One region of the Clostridium sp. BJN0001 genome, then DNA from elsewhere that is predicted to be linked to it. Evidence: predicted binding sites of a transcription regulator. Region 1 holds the regulator's gene; each other region holds the start of a gene.
What was found. Region 1 encodes LexA, which represses DNA repair genes until DNA is damaged. Its sites were predicted from a motif close to CNAACANNTGTTNG; they were not measured.
Positions count from the first base shown of each region.

Region 1 (5,662 bases):
GGATAATGAAAAAAATAAAATTTTAGATAATAATATAAGTGATACGTTAATATCGCCTAATATACCTAATAGAAATGAAGATAATGAGGATCAAAAAAAAGAACCAGTTTCAAACGATTTTGAAAGTAAAACTTTTATAGAAGAAGAAAAAGTAAAAGAAGCAAAATTTCCTGAAATAAATATAATAGGGCAGTATAATAAAACATATATACTTGGCGAATATGATGGTGAATTATATATAATAGATCAGCATGCAGCATCAGAAAAAATAATGTTTGAAAAGTATTTAAATGATATAAAAACAGGTGATATAATAATTCAGCCTCTTTTAACTCCTATAGTTATTGAACTGTCTCAAAATGATTATTCTTATTTTGAAGAAAATAAGAATGTATTTAAACAGGCAGGATTCATTATAGATGAATTTGGAAACAATTCAATTTCTATTAAAGAAATACCTTACTTTTTGGGAAAGCTTTATGATAAAAAGTTCTTCTTAGATATATTAGATAATATTAAAAATCTAGGATCAGGAAAAACTACTGAAGTTAAGCATTTAGCTATAGCAACAAAAGCATGTAAAGCTGCAATAAAAGGTAATGACAAGCTTGAGAAAATTGAAATGGAAAAACTTGTTCACGATTTAAGATATTTAGATGATCCATTCCATTGTCCTCATGGAAGGCCTGTAATTATAAAGTTTACAAGCACTGATATTGATAAAAAGTTTAGAAGAATAGTATAAATAAATTTAAATGAAAGGTAATTTTTAAATGAAACAAAAACTACTTATTATAGGAGGACCTACAGCTGTTGGAAAAAGTGATATTTCAATAAAACTTGCTTCAAAGCTGAATGCTGAAATAATTTCTGCAGATTCGATGCAGATTTATAAATATATGGATATAGGTTCTGCAAAGATAACTAAAGAAGAAATGAAAAATATAAAACATTATATGATAGACATTATAGAGCCAGATAAAAACTATACAGTAGCTGAATATAAAAAAGATGCTACAAAATGTCTTGATGATATTATAAATAGAAATAAATTTCCTATAATTACTGGAGGAACAGGTCTTTATATAAATTCAGTTACATGTAAAATGGATTTTACAAATGCATATAAGGATGAAGAATATAGAGAAGAACTTGAAAAAATAGCTTCTGATAAAGGAAATTTCTATCTTCATGAAATGCTAAAAGATATTGATCCTATAAGCTATAAAGCTATACATATGAACAATGTAAAAAGAGTAATAAGAGCCCTTGAGGTTTATAAAATAACTAAAAAGCCATTTAGTTCATTTAATGCAGGCGATTCTTTTTATGATTCAAAATATGATATATATTATTATGTACTTACTATGGATAGACAAAAGCTTTATGAAAGAATAGATAAAAGAGTAGACATAATGATTGAAAATGGTCTTATTTCTGAATGTAAAAAGTTACATGATTCAGGACTTACAAAAGAGAATCAATCAATGCAAGGAATAGGGTATAAAGAAATTTTAAGTTATTTTAATGATGAAATAACTCTTAAAGATGCAGTAGAACTAATAAAAAAGAATTCTAGAAATTATGCAAAAAGGCAGCTTACATGGTTTAGACGAGATCCAAGATGCATATTCTTAGATAAAGATAAATTAACAGAAGAAAAAATGATTGAAAAGATATTAAATGATTTGAACAATAAGGAGAATATTTAAATGTTAAATGAAACAAAAAAATTTTTGAAAGATAAGTATAAGATAAATGATAAATGTTTTGAGTATTATGATATAGCAGATAAGGATTTAAAAGAGCAGTTTAAAGAATATGATGAAATAAGAGAGTATAATGTTCTTAAAGTTTTAAATGCTTTTCAAGAAGAAAATATAAGTGAAGCACATTTTACAAATACTACAGGATATGGACTAGATGATATGGGACGTGATGCTTTAGATAGAGTATATAGCAGAGTATTTCATACAGAAGCTGCACTTGTAAGACCACATATTGTAAGTGGAACACATGCAATAGGATGTGCAATGGCAGGAAACCTTCGTCCTAATGATAAAATACTTTGTGTATCAGGACTTCCATACGATACACTTTTAAGCGTACTTGGACTTTCTGAAACAAAAAATCCAGGATCTTTAGATGAATATGGTATTGAAACAGAAATAATACCTTTAGATAAAGAAGGAAATTTTAAGTTTGATGAAATAAGAGAAAAATTAAAAGAAGATAAAAAAATTAGAATGATACATATTCAAAGAAGTACAGGATATGCAGCTAGAAAATCATTTTCGATTTCTAAGATAAAAGAAGTTATAGATGTTATAAGAAGCGTAAGAGAAGATGTTATAATTTTTGTAGATAACTGCTACGGTGAATTTATTGAAACATTAGAACCAACAGATGTAGGAGCTGATATAATTGCAGGTTCTCTTATGAAAAACATAGGAGGCGGAATTGCTCCAGGTGGTGGATATGTAGCTGGTAAAAAAGAGTATGTTGTGAATGCAGAAAACAGAATGACTGTTCCAGGAGTTGGAGGAGAGTATGGAGCAACATACGGACTTATGCGAAGTTTTTATCAAGGACTTTTCAGCGCCCCTCATGTAGCAATAGAAGCTGTTAAGACATCAATCTTTGGAGCAAAGGTAATGGAACTTGCTGGATTTAAGGTTTTCCCACAATCTGATGAAAAGAGAACAGATATAATACAAGCTATAGAATTTTCTGATCCAGATAAGCTTGTAAATTTCTGTAGTGGTATTCAGCATGGATCACCAATAGATTCATTTGCAGTTTGTATACCATCTCCAATGCCAGGATATGATAGTGATATAGTAATGGCATCAGGATCGTTTATATCAGGATCTACTATAGAACTTTCATGTGATGGTCCATTAAGAGAACCTTATATTGCATATATGCAGGGAGGACTTAATTTTGATCATGGTCGTATTGGTATAATGATAGGTCTTAGTAAAGTTTTAGAAACTGAAAAGAACTAAAAATAAATATTTATAAATAAAAAAATACTCTTTACATAAAAATATAAGTATGTAAAGAGTATTTTTTAATATTCTCTATAAATTGCTACAAGTTTTCCTAAAACTGTACATTTATCAATTATTATAGGATCCATAGTATCATTTTCAGGCTGGAGTCTATAGTGTCCATTTTCTTTAAAAAATCTTTTAATTGTAGCTGAATCGTCAATTAAAGCTACAACAATATCACCATTAGATGCTACATTTGATTCTTCAACGATTGCAAGATCGTTGTTATTTATTCCTGCATTAATCATACTATTTCCATTTACACGCAATGCAAAAAGCTCTTTGTCATGCTTTATATAATCAAGTGGAAGTGGGAAAGTATCTTCATAATTTTCAACAGCAAGAACTGGACGTCCTGCGGTTATTTTTCCTATAATAGGGATGTTGACCATTTCTTTTTTAGGATTTGATAGTTCTAATATTTCAAGAGCTCTTGGCTTTGAAGGATCTCTTTTTATAAGTCCTTTTTTTTCAAGTCTTTTAAGATGGCCATGTACTGTAGATGTAGAACTTAGATTGACAGCTTCACAGATTTCTCTTACAGAAGGCGGATATCCTTTATTTTCAGTATATACTTTTAAAAATTCATAGATTTCTGACTGCTTGTTTTTCAATTGATCCATGTACTTTTCACCTCGCTATCTTAAATTAATTATATCATATTTGATTTTTTAATACAAACCTTTGTTCCCAGGTGCTTTGCAACAATATAAATGATATGTTATACTATGTATTGATAAAATTTTAATTGAGGTGTAAGTATGGGATATAAATATTCTGATGATGACTATTGTGATATATACGAAAATAAAATATGTGATAATTGTGGAAAATGTCTTGAAATGAATGGAATAGATACTAAAGCTATAAAAATAGAAGATATAGCTAAAAATAAAGATGAAAATAAAATCTTAGAAGAAGAGTATATGGAGGATATAAAAGCTGATCTTACTTCTGAAGAACTTGATGAAATAAATGAAGAAAATCTAAGTAATAGTGAGATTTACAAGAGATTTATGGAAAATAACAATTTAGATAATTCTGATTTAGATGGATATGAGGATGCTTTTGATCATATTGATTATGAAACAGATGTTTGCAATATTCCTGAAGATGAATTTAATAAAATGACAGATGAAGTTTATCCTGGAGTAAAACTTCTAAAGAAAAAGATTAATAAGTAGAAAGATTAATCAAGTTTATATAATTCGATCCTTGAATAGATTGTATCAATCTTTGGAATACTAAGTATGACTAAACAAGAAAGGATTGATTATTATATGAAAAAAAATAAATTGTTATATTTTTTTACTGCATCAGCTTTATCTGTAATGTGCCTTTTAGGTGGATGCCAAAATAATACTAATACTTCTGATACAACTACAGATGAAAATGTAGTAGAAAAAGCAGGAGAAGATATTAAAGAAAATGCAGAAAATATAGGAGATAACATTCAATATACAGCTAAAAATGTTAAGGATGATATTATAAAAGCAGGGTATGAAATTAAAGATGCTGTAACACCTGATAAATATAATTATTTTCCTAATTTTTCTGTAAATGAAACTAATTATACATATAAAGATGATCCAGTCATTATATATGAATTTGATAGTAAAGAAGAAATGAATAATGCACTTAAAAATATTACAGATGATGGCATGACAATAAAAGATGCAACAACAGATTTTAAATCTGCACCATATTATTATACAAAAGAAAATACTTTAATTATATATGAAGGAACTGATAGCGACTATGTAAATGAATTGAAAAAAATATATACTCCTTATCAGCCAAGCTAAAAAGAGCAGGGAAGTGCACGTTTTTAAAAGTTCCCTTTCAGATTTATAAATCTGAAAGGGGATTTTTATTTGCAGCTTCTCTTAACTCATCTTCATCAACATGCGTATAAATCTGAGTAGTTGAAATACTAGCATGTCCCAAAATTGCTTGAAGGCTTCTGATGTCAACTTTCCCGTATTTATACATAAGTGTAGCAGCAGTATGTCTTAATTTATGGGGAGTGTATTTATCTCCAGTTATTCCTGCGTTATTTAAATGTTTTTTTGTTAAAATCTCAACAGTTCTTTTATTTATAGGTCTGTGCATGTTAGACAAAAATAAATATTTTTTATTTTCAGCAAGAGCTTTCGTATCATCTCTAACTTTTAAATAATTATCAATACTTTTTAAGCAAGCGTTATTTAAATAGACAGTTCTTTCTTTATCACCTTTACCTATAATAGTTAGTGTATCATTTTTTATTTTATCAAGTTTAATACTACAGAGCTCTGAAATTCTCATTCCACAATTTAGAAATAGAGTTAGTATGCAGTAATCTCTAAAATAATTCTTATCTTTTTTATCAAGAGAATCTAAAAGTCTTTTGCTTTCTTCAAGAGTTAGATAAACAGGGTGCCTTTTGGAAATTTTTGGCGTTTCAAGTTCATCTGCGGGATTTTCAGAAATTACCTTAATTTTCTTGCTTAAATAATTAAAAAAGGATTTTAAAGTAGCAACTTTTCTAGCTCTGGCATAAGTTCCGTTATCTCTATATTTTTCAACAAATGATAAAAACGCATAAAAATCCTGAAGCCTGATTC
Region 1 is NZ_CP094971.1:1,365,714-1,371,375, reverse strand. It holds gene mutL (DNA mismatch repair endonuclease MutL) at 1-745, shown strand, start outside; gene miaA (tRNA (adenosine(37)-N6)-dimethylallyltransferase MiaA) at 774-1,712, shown strand; gene MTX53_RS06550 (methionine gamma-lyase family protein) at 1,713-3,008, shown strand; gene lexA (transcriptional repressor LexA) at 3,074-3,679, opposite strand; gene MTX53_RS06540 (hypothetical protein) at 3,818-4,240, shown strand; gene MTX53_RS06535 (YtxH domain-containing protein) at 4,337-4,861, shown strand; gene MTX53_RS06530 (tyrosine recombinase XerC) at 4,905-5,662, opposite strand, start outside.

Region 2 (5,662 bases), 220 kb from region 1:
AATAATCTATATTCTTCTTTCTATTCTTACTTTTGTCGTAATAAATATTTTTGCTAAAAATTTATTTTCTCAAATGATCTTTCTTAAAGTGTTATTTGTTACAGGAATAAGTGGATTTATATTTGTATACTTAAGCTTTTTTGGAGAAAATTAATTAAAAAGAGCTTATCACTATTTTGTCGTGATAAGCTCTTTAAATATATAATTCTATTTTAAATTCTTTCTTAAAAATCTAGGCATTATTCTATAAATTCTAGGCGAAACATCATATATGTCTTTCTTTTTTAACCCTTTTATTAATATGATCACATATAGATATGCTAACGCTCCAAATGATACCATTATGAGAGTTCCTATATCTTTTACTATAACTCCACAATTAAATACAACATACAACATAGATAAAGGATATCTTATAATACAAATCACAAATACCATTACAATAGATGCAATAAGTGGCTTTACAAAATATTTAATTAAGTGTGATTTTACTTTTAGTGATTTTCTAATTGCTATTTGATTTAAAACAAGCGGAATTATATACCACAAAAAATTACCAACTACTGCTCCTTTTACATTTATTGACGGAATTCCAACAAGAAAATAGTTTGCAGTTATTTTGGCTATAATACCTAAGCAGAATGTTCCAAGGACATAATATAATTTATTTATGCTCTGAAGAATAACACTCTGTATCTGAACAACCGACATAAGAATCAAAATAATAGATCCTATAAGCATAAGTTCATATCCTACATCAATAGTAAATAAAAGGATATAAATTTCCCTGCTAAGAACTGCTAATCCAAAAGATGCAGGTACAGTTATGATAAATACAAGTCTAAATATAAAATTAACTTTTTTTCTAATAGATTTTTTATCATGAACTGCCATAGCTGCTGACAATGCTGGCAAAACAGTCGTACTAAGGGCAGTTATTATTATAAGCGGAACTGATAACAATGTCTTATAACTACCAAGTATACCGTAAAGCTCATGACTCTTTTCACTTGAAAAGCCTGCAAAAAGCAATCTTGCATTTACGTTAACCATATCGACAAGACTTCCAAAATTCTGAAGTCCAGCACTTAATGTTATAGGAAATCCATATTTAAATAATTTCTTTATAATCTTTTTAGTTCTTGCTCTCTTTTTTACCTGATGAATTTTTTCTTTATGAATACATCTATCTCTTCTATATATAATCATCATATATAAAAAAGCAATAAGTGCTGCTATAGATGTTCCTACTGTTGCTCCAGCACTTCCGTATACAACACTTATTTTCATCAGTAAATATGCACATAAAAGGCTTACTACAATATTAACTATTTGCTCTATAACCTGTGATATTGCAATATGTGTCATACTATTTTTACCTTGAAAATACCCTCTATACGAAGATAACAAAGATGTTACAAATATACTTGGTGCAAGAAGTAATATTCCAAAAGATGCATCAGGATTATTTATTATCCTTCCAATAGGAAATGCAAAGGCCATAAGAAGTAGCGACAAAATACCACCTGCAAACGATAAAAGCATTTTAGATACTCTTAATGTATTTTCTGAATCAACTGGTCTTTCTAATGCATCAAATTCAGATACTATCTTAGCTATTGCTGGTTGAGTTCCTAAATTTGTAACTGCATATACAAATAAAAATACTTCATAACAGGTCTGGTATATTCCATATCCATCAAGTCCTATTATTCCTCTTAAAAAAGGTATATAGAATACAGATAATATTTTGCTTAAAATTCCTGCTATTGATAATAGCAAAAAACCTCTTCCAGCCGCTGATCTCTCTTCCATAACTTTCTCCTATCTAAAACTTAAATATATCATGCTTTATTTTTTTCAAAAATGGTGGAAGAGCTGCTGTTATAGTTTTATTCTGTAGATACTCTAATTTCCCACTCATAGCTCTAAAATTAAGCTTATATGCGTAAAGGAACTGATAATTGAGTCCATATTTATTTAAAAGGACTGAATTTATTTCTTTATCTCCATATTTAGAATCACCTGCAACTGGATTACCAAGATATGATAAATGTGCCCTTATCTGATGGCTTCTACCTGTAATAAGATTTATTTCTAATAGTGAATAAGCTCCATTACTCTGAATTGTTTTAACTTTCATAGTTATTTTTTTAGAATCTTCTACACTTTCTTTATATATTTTAGAAATATTTGTATCATGATTCTTTACTATATAAGCATTGTATACTCCATCAGATATTCTTCCTTTACATAAAGTATAATAGTATTTCTTTATTTTATCTTCTCTTATTGCTGCATTTATTTCTTTAAGTCCTTCATAAGTTTTTCCAAACATAACAATTCCAGATGTATTTCTATCTAACCTGTTACATGGTGATGGAACAAATGTTGTTTCTTTTTGAGGATCATAAAATCCTTTTTTGTAAAGATATGATAAAACATAATCTGTGAGAGATGGTTCCTCCTCATTTCCATCTGAATGTACTAAAATTTCTGGCCATTTTTCTACAATAATAATATTTTCATCCTCATATATTATTTTTAATCCATTAACCTCTACTTGTTCAAAATCTTTTTTGATATTCTGACTGTTTGTTTTTATGTATCTTATTTCTACAATATCTCCTTCTTCTAGAAAATATTTTTCATTCTTTTTACTTCCATTTACTCTTATGTCTTTCTTTCTTAATGCTTTAAATATAGCGCTTAACGGAACATCTTTAAGATACTTTCTTAAAAACTTATCAAGTCTTTGTCCTGCTTCATTTGGTCCTATCTTTATATTCAAATCTCTCACTCCCATATTGTGATATAATCTTAATTATTATAGACACATATATAATTTATTGTCAAATTTATTTATAATATATGTTTAAAATACTCCATAAATATTAAAAATTTAATCCTTTAATATCTATGGAGTACTTATTAAATCAAGATATAACGTTATTTCTTTTCTTTGTCATCTTTTTTATTCGATTTCTTTTGAGTACTGCTTTTGCTAGTACCTTCTTCTATTTTTTCATCTGTGTTTTCATTTTCATCCTTTTGAGGTGTTTGTGCTAATTCAGCTAAAGGGAGATCATATTTTGATCTTATTTTATTTTCAATTTCAAGTGCGACTTCAGGATTTTCTTTCAAATATGTCTTTGAATTTTCCCTTCCTTGTCCAAGCCTTATGTCTCCATATGAAAACCATGCTCCACTTTTCTGAACTATATCCTCTTTAACTCCTACATCTAAAATATTTCCATTTCTTGATATTCCCTCATTATACATTATATCAAATTCGGCCTGTTTAAATGGAGGTGCTACTTTATTTTTCATAACCTTAACTCTTGTTCTATTACCTATTATACTGTCACCTTGTTTTATAGAATCAATTCGTCTTATATCAAGTCTTATAGATGCATAAAACTTTAATGCTCTTCCACCTGTTGTAGTTTCAGGAGAACCAAACATTACTCCAACTTTTTCTCTAAGCTGATTTATAAATATAGCAACACAATTTGTCTTATTAAGTGTTCCTGTTAATTTTCTTAAAGCTTGAGACATAAGTCTTGCCTGAAGTCCTATATGGGAATCTCCCATTTCTCCTTCTATTTCTGCTTTAGGAACAAGCGCTGCTACTGAATCAACTATAAGAACATCAATTGCTCCTGAACGTACAAGTGCTTCAGCAATCTCTAAAGCCTGCTCTCCTGTATCTGGCTGAGATAAGATAAGATTATCTATATCAACACCAAGTTTCCTTGCATAATTAGAATCTAATGCATGTTCTGCATCTATAAATGCGACAGCTCCACCATGTTTTTGTGATTCAGCTGCAATATGAAGAGCTACTGTAGTTTTTCCAGAACTTTCTGGTCCATATATTTCAACTACTCTTCCCTTTGGTACTCCTCCAATTCCTAATGCTATGTCAAGATCAAGACTTCCTGTAGAAATTGCATCTATCTTCATTATATTGTGATCTCCAAGCTTCATTACAGAACCTTTTCCAAACTGCTTTTCAATCTGACCCATTGCACTTTCAATTGCTTTTAGTTTATTCTCATCTATATTTGCCATTTATTGCACCTCTCTTTATTTACGAACTTATGTTCTATATATATTATAATTACTTTACTTCATCAAGTCAATTAATATTAAAATAATTCCTCTACAAGAAGTAAAAGGAATTATTTTAATTATACCCATATTAATCTTTTTTAATCTCACTATTTATCAATTTTTAAGACGTCTCTATTCATTACAAAATATACTACTCCAGAAATAACAGTAACTAATACAGTTATGTTTACTAATGCTGGTGCAATATAATTAAATATTACTCTAAAAAAGCCAATATTATAAATTATATTTGTAAGATATATTGAATCTTTTATATTGACATCAATTAAAAGAGTAATTATTATTGTCATCTGAAGTACTGTTTTTATTTTTCCCCACCAGTTTGATGCCATTACTCTCCCTTGAGCAGCTGCAATTGATCTTAAACCTGTAACCGCAAATTCTCTTGCAATTATTATTATAGCTGCATATGATGGAATTGCATGAAATTCTACTAAACATATTAATGCTGTAGCTACAAGAAGTTTATCTGCTAAAGGATCTAAAAATTTTCCAAAATCAGTTATCTGATGTCTGCTTCTTGCTATGTACCCATCAAGTTTATCTGTAATCGACGCTGCTACAAAAATAAATGTAGCTATAAAACTTCCATACGGAATATCTTTAACTGCTATAAATATCAGAAAAAAAGGTACTAAAATAATTCTAATTATTGTCAACTTATTTGCAAGATTCATAACACAACAACTCCTAGTAAATCATAATCCAAATTTTGTACTACTTTTATATTAACAAAAGTTCCATTTTCTATATTTTTTTCAGATTTAAATAGAATATTTCCATCAATATCAGGTGCCATTTCATAGCTTCTTCCATAATAATACTCACCATCAAAGCCTTCTGTTAATACTCTATATACTTTTCCAATCTTAGAAGCATTTATATCTTTAGAAATCTTTTTCTGAACTTCCATTAATATTTTTTCTCTAGAAAATTTCACATTTTCTTCTATTTGTCCACTCATTCTAGCAGCTGCAGTATCTTCTTCCTGAGAATATCTAAATACTCCAACTTTATCTAATTTAAATTCATTTAAAAAAGTAATTATTTCTTTAAAATCTTCTTCTGTTTCATTTGGGAATCCAACTATAAAAGTTGTTCTTATTACAATGTTTGGAACTTTTTTTCTAAGTTTCTTAATTGTATCCATAATCTGTTCTTTTGTAGTTTTTCTTCCCATAAGCTTCAATACATGATTTGATATATGTTGAATAGGTATATCAATATATTTAGCTACTTTATCATTTTTTGCTATCTCATCAATTAAATCTTCATAGATTTCTTCTGGATAACAGTAAAGAAGTCTTATTATTTCTATTCCTTCAATCTGAGAAAGCTTTTCTATTAAAATATGAAGAGATTTTTTATTATATAAATCAGTTCCATACATTACAGTATCCTGTGCTATAAGTATTAATTCCTTAATTCCATTTTGTGCTAACTCCTCAGCTTCTTTTATGATATTTTCCATCTTTCTGCTTCTGAATCTGCCCCTTATTTTAGGAATTATACAATAAGTACAGAA
Region 2 is NZ_CP094971.1:1,587,930-1,593,591, forward strand. It holds gene spoVB (stage V sporulation protein B) at 1-154, shown strand, start outside; gene MTX53_RS07660 (polysaccharide biosynthesis protein) at 208-1,815, opposite strand; gene MTX53_RS07665 (RluA family pseudouridine synthase) at 1,829-2,791, opposite strand; gene recA (recombinase RecA) at 2,950-4,074, opposite strand; gene pgsA (CDP-diacylglycerol--glycerol-3-phosphate 3-phosphatidyltransferase) at 4,224-4,814, opposite strand; gene rimO (30S ribosomal protein S12 methylthiotransferase RimO) at 4,811-5,662, opposite strand, start outside.
Region 2: the regulator LexA is predicted to act here: its motif matches at 4,097-4,110, upstream of recA (recombinase RecA).

Region 3 (5,662 bases), 770 kb from region 1:
ATGGATATGGAAAGTACATAGTAGGAAGAATGGGAGTGCCATATCATAAGAAGAATGTGAACATAATAAGTGTTGTTATTGATGCTGATAATAATATTATAAGTTCTCTTTCAGGAAAGCTTGGAATGATTGATGGCATAGTTGTAAATACAATGTATTCAAAAAATAAAAGATAAGTTAAAATTATGTACAAATGCTTTGTAAGTAGAGTATTAAATGGTATAATGATGTAAATAAAAATATATTTGGGGGGCAAAAAAATGAAATTCTTTTTAGATACAGCGAATGTAGAGGAAATAAAAGAAATTAATGATATGGGCGTTATCTGTGGGGTTACAACAAATCCTTCTCTTATCGCAAAAGAGGGAAGAGATTTTAAAGAAGTAATAAAGGAAATCACTCAGATAGTTGATGGACCTATAAGCGGTGAAGTAGTAAGCGATGATTCTGAGAACATGATAAAAGAAGGAAGAGAAATTTCTAAAATTCATAAGAACATGATAGTTAAAATTCCTATGACTGAACAGGGGCTTAAAGCAGTTAAGGTATTAGCAAAAGAAGGCATAAAGACAAATGTTACTTTAGTCTTTTCAGCAACTCAAGCAATGCTTGCAGCAAACGCAGGTGCAGCATATGTAAGTCCATTTATCGGCAGAGTTGATGATATTTCAATGGAAGGAATTGATGTAGTTAAAGACATTGCTGAAATATTTAAGATTTACAACATTAAAACTGAAATTATAGCAGCAAGCGTAAGACATCCTATCCATGTTCTTGAAGCAGCCAAAGCAGGAGCAGACATTGCAACAGTTCCATACAAGATAGTTAAGCAGATGATAAAACATCCATTAACAGATCAGGGAATCGAAAAGTTTAAAAATGATTGGAACAAAGCGTTTAAATAAAGAACAGTACAAAGGACAGTACAAATGACAAATTGTTAAAGGACAAATGACAAATGTGGTGGAAATTCCTACGGAATTTCAATTTATTGTATTTTGCGATTCTCGCAAAATACAAAAGCTTTCGCCTGAAGCGAAAGCTAAATATAAAGTTTCTGCGATTTGAGCAGAAACATCCTGATTTGTCATTTGTCCTTTGTCCTTTAGTATGTCATTTGTCCTTTTTCCTTTGTCATTTAGTATGTCAATTGGATTATCAATTCTCAATTATACTGGCTTTCACAGATGTGTTTCCAGTATCTTCTCGGCATCATTCTAAGTTGAAGACGAAGATTTGCTCTTTCAGTAATTGTTGTTGATTTAAAATATAAAACCCAAAGTTTTTTAAATTCATCATAATACGTATTTAGGGATTTATAAAAACTTTTTTCCATTTCAACTATTTCAGAATTTTTCTTATTATAAATTAGAGCTTTTTCTCTTTTTATATCGTGAATAATGAAATATTCATTTGAAAATCTACTTTCAAAATGGCTTGAAAGCAGCTCTAATATATCATTATCTGGTTCAATTGAAGAGTAGAGAAATTTATTATCTATATATGAAAACCTGACAAAGCCTTCAAATTTATGAGATTCATAAGTTACTTTTTTTACAGTGTCATAGATAAGATGTACAGTTTTATTATGAAGGTAGCATGTAATATCAGGACCTACTTTAAAAGCAAGTTTTAGATAATCATAAATAAGAAGTCCTTTTTCTTTATAACAGCTTAAAAAAATCAGATAAACCTGCTTAAATACTAAGAAGTTTATTTTATTTAGTATAGCTTTTTTTACTTTGCTGAATTTTTTTAAGTCAGTTTTAATTTCTCTGCATTCACCAAGAAGAAGAGGTGCATAATCATCTTTAACACTTATTATAGAAGAAGGTTTTTCTTTTGAGTAAAAAGAATCATATATACATGTAATAAGACCTTCAAATGTATCATCATATAAAAAATAGTACAAGCACAATCACCCCTTATCTAATTTGCAGGCAGAAAGATATTTGAATTTGTTTTTTCATATTTTATGTTATCAAAAAATGAAATCTGATTTTCATCTGCATTCTTATTATTACCATTAAGAATACTTTCTTTTATTGAAGTGTCATCAAAAGATGTATGAGATTTATATTTACCGCTGCATGTTATAAAATACTTCGCTCTTTTTAAAACTATACGAAGCTTTTTTAAATCTTCAAATGTTAATGAGTGAAATTTTCTAATCTTTACTATTTTCATAGCAGAACTTACGCCTATTCCGGGAACTCTTAATAGCTTTTCATACGGCGCTTTATTTATTTCAACCGGAAATTCATTTAAGTTATTAATTGCCCATGATGTTTTAGGATCAAAGTTTATATCAAAATTATCTGTATCATTTTTTAAAAGCTCGTCTGCTTTAAAGCCATAAAAACGAAGGAGCCAGTCTGCTTGATAAAGTCTATGCTCTCTTATAATAGGTGGATGAGAAATCTGTGGAAGAAACTTACTGTTTTTAACAATAGGAACATAAGCAGAGTAGTAAACTCTTTTTAAATTATATCTATTATATAGATTTTCAGATAATTTAAGTATTTTAGAGTCGCTGTCTTTAGATGCACCTACTATAAGCTGTGTACTTTGTCCTCCTGGAACAAAAAGGGGAGAACTTTTAATATGTTTTTTTAAATCCTTATTTTCAATTATTGAATTTTTTATTACTCCCATAGGGGTTAATATTTTTTCTTTGCTTTTTTGAGGAGCTAAAAGTTTTAAACTCTCTGATGATGGAAGCTCTATATTTACACTCATTCTGTCACATAAAAGACCTGCTTTTTTAACTAAAGCTTTATCAGCACCAGGGATTGCTTTAAGATGTATATATCCATTAAAATTATATTCATTTCTGAGTTTATCTGCTGTTTTTATAAGAAGCTGCATAGTATAATCAGGATTTTTTATTACAGCTGAGCTTAAAAAAAGACCTTCTATGTAATTTCTTCTATAAAAGTTTATTGTAAGGTCAGAAGCTTCATCTGGAGTAAAACTTACACGTTTAAAATCTTTTGATGCTGCATTTATGCAATATTTACAGTCAAAAACACAGTCGTTTGAAAAAAGTATTTTTAAAAGCGAAATACATCTTCCATCAGGAGTAAAGCTATGGCATATACCGTAGCTTGCAGCATCGCCTATACCATTTTTTTTATTCTTTCTTTTAGAACCTGAAGAAGAACACGATACATCATATTTTGCTGCATCTGATAATATTTTTAATTTTTCAAATATATTGTGATCCATATACGCACTTCCTAAATAGTATAATATTAAGAGTAATTTATAATTTATTATACACAAACATATGTTCGTAGTCAACAAATGTTGATTAAAAAAAATAGATATCTTATAATTTTTATATAAATTAATAGAGGAGCAGAGAAAGATGTTTGATAAATATTTTATAACAGAAGATAATTATATAGAAAACATAAAAAATAAAGTTGAACCATACTTAAAGAAGTTTAGAAATAGTGGTTATTTAAAAATTAATGATAAAATAAAACTTTATTATGAAACATTTATATTAAAAAAACCTAAAGCATCTATTGTTATATCTCATGGAAACTGGGAAAGCGTAGAAAAATATAAGGAACTTATTTATTACTTCTTAAGAGAAGGATATTCTGTATTTTTTGTTGAACATAGAGGTTATGGACGTTCTGGATTTTTGGGAAAAGTGGACAAGTGTCAAGTATATGTTGATAATTTTGACAGTTATGTTGATGATTTTAAAAAATTTATAGATGATGTTGTAAAAAAGAGTATTAAAAATGAAGATTTATTTTTATATGCACATTCGATGGGAGGTACTATAGCTGTACGTTTTTTAGAAAAATATACTGATTATTTTAAATGTGCAGTTTTAAATGCACCGATGCTTATGATGGAAACTGGCTCTGTACCTGTAAAGGTAGCATCTATTCTTTCATCTTTAAATGTAAAGTTAAAAAAAGGTGGAAGATACGTTATAAATCAAAAACCATATGAAGATAAATATGATTTTGAAAATGCGTCAACAACTTCTAAGGGAAGATATGATTATTTATATAAATGTACATCTTCAAATGAACAGCTTCATCGTGGTGGAATTTCATATGGCTGGCTTAATGCAGCAACTAATATGACATCAAAAATAATATCAGATAAAAATGTTAAAAAAATAAAAATTCCTATTTTGATGTTTCAGGCAGGGCATGATACTCTTGTCCGTGAAAAAGGACAGATGAAATTTATAAAAAGTTCTAAGACGTGTTTGTCTATAAAGATAGAAGATGCAAAACATTCTATATTTATAGAAAAAGACAGCATACTTAAACCATATATGGAAAAAGTATTTAAATTTTATGAACAGAATCTTTAATTAATAATTTTAAAATAAACATGCCTGAGAGAAAGTTTATTTTCTCCCAGGTTGTTTTAAAGATATTAAAAATATCTTTAAAATATATTATTCATAGATTGATTACTTTGCTGTCTTCTCATATTCATATTATTTACAGGAGGTCTTCTCCTGTTTCTACTGCCATTTGGATTTGGCATTTTCATGTTTCTCATATTATTCATATTACCCATGTTCATGCCCCCCATCATACCTCCCATGCTTCCCATAAGCATACTTAAGAGTGGATTTTGTGCCATAGGATTCATATTCATATTTCCTTGATTTTGCATAGGATTCATGTTCCCTGCATTCTGCATAGGATTCATGTTCATCCCTCCTGCATTTCCCATAAGCATATTTAATATTGGATTATTGCCCATCATGTTTTGATTATTCATCATAGGATTTGCACCCATCATAGGATTCATTCCCATATTGCCAAAAAGACTGCCAAGTATCATATTTAATAATGGATTCATAATTATCACCTCATTAGTTTTATCTATAATATAGTTTATTTTCAAATCTATAAATAGGTACATTTTTATTTGGTAAAGTAAAATAGTAATTATTAATTGCAGTTTATGATGTGGTTAAATAGAGAAATTATGTATATAATATAAATATATATATTATTTTCACAGTTAGGAGATATGTACAAATGGGAGATTTAAGTGATCTAAAAGAACTTACTGAAGCAAAAAAGAATGAGGAAATTAATGAATTAAAAGATAAAATCTTAAAAAGATTAAGATCAGTAAAAAGAGAAGGAATGGATAACCTTATAGATTATCTTTTAGAAAAGACTGATTATTTTGAAGCACCTGCATCAACAAGATTCCATTCTAATTTTCAAGGAGGTCTTGCAGTTCATTCAGACAATTTAGTTGAAATACTTATGGAAAAAAATAAAAAATATAAAATAGGTCTTACAAATGATACTATGTTTATTACAGGGTATCTTCATGATCTATGCAAATGCAATATGTACCACAGAACAATGAAACTTAAAAAAGATGAGATAACAGGAAAATGGATAGGTTGCGGAGGTTATGACATAGTTGAAAATGTACCTTTAGGACATGGTGAAAAATCTGTTATATTAATTCAGCAGTTTATAAAGCTTTCTCTTGAAGAATGTCTCATGGTAAGATGGCATATGGGAGCTTATGTACCAAAAGATGAATACAGAGACTTTAACAAGGCAGTTGAGATGTATAAATCTGTTTTAGCATTCAGTACATCAGATGCAGAAGCAGCTCATTTAATGGAAGAAGTTAGAGAACCAGAACT
Region 3 is NZ_CP094971.1:598,384-604,045, forward strand. It holds gene MTX53_RS02850 (TM1266 family iron-only hydrogenase system putative regulator) at 1-176, shown strand, start outside; gene fsa (fructose-6-phosphate aldolase) at 261-905, shown strand; gene MTX53_RS02860 (TIGR03915 family putative DNA repair protein) at 1,166-1,912, opposite strand; gene MTX53_RS02865 (putative DNA modification/repair radical SAM protein) at 1,930-3,228, opposite strand; gene MTX53_RS02870 (alpha/beta hydrolase) at 3,371-4,348, shown strand; gene MTX53_RS02875 (hypothetical protein) at 4,426-4,848, opposite strand; gene MTX53_RS02880 (hypothetical protein) at 5,031-5,662, shown strand, end outside.
Region 3: the regulator LexA is predicted to act here: its motif matches at 3,283-3,296, upstream of MTX53_RS02865 (putative DNA modification/repair radical SAM protein).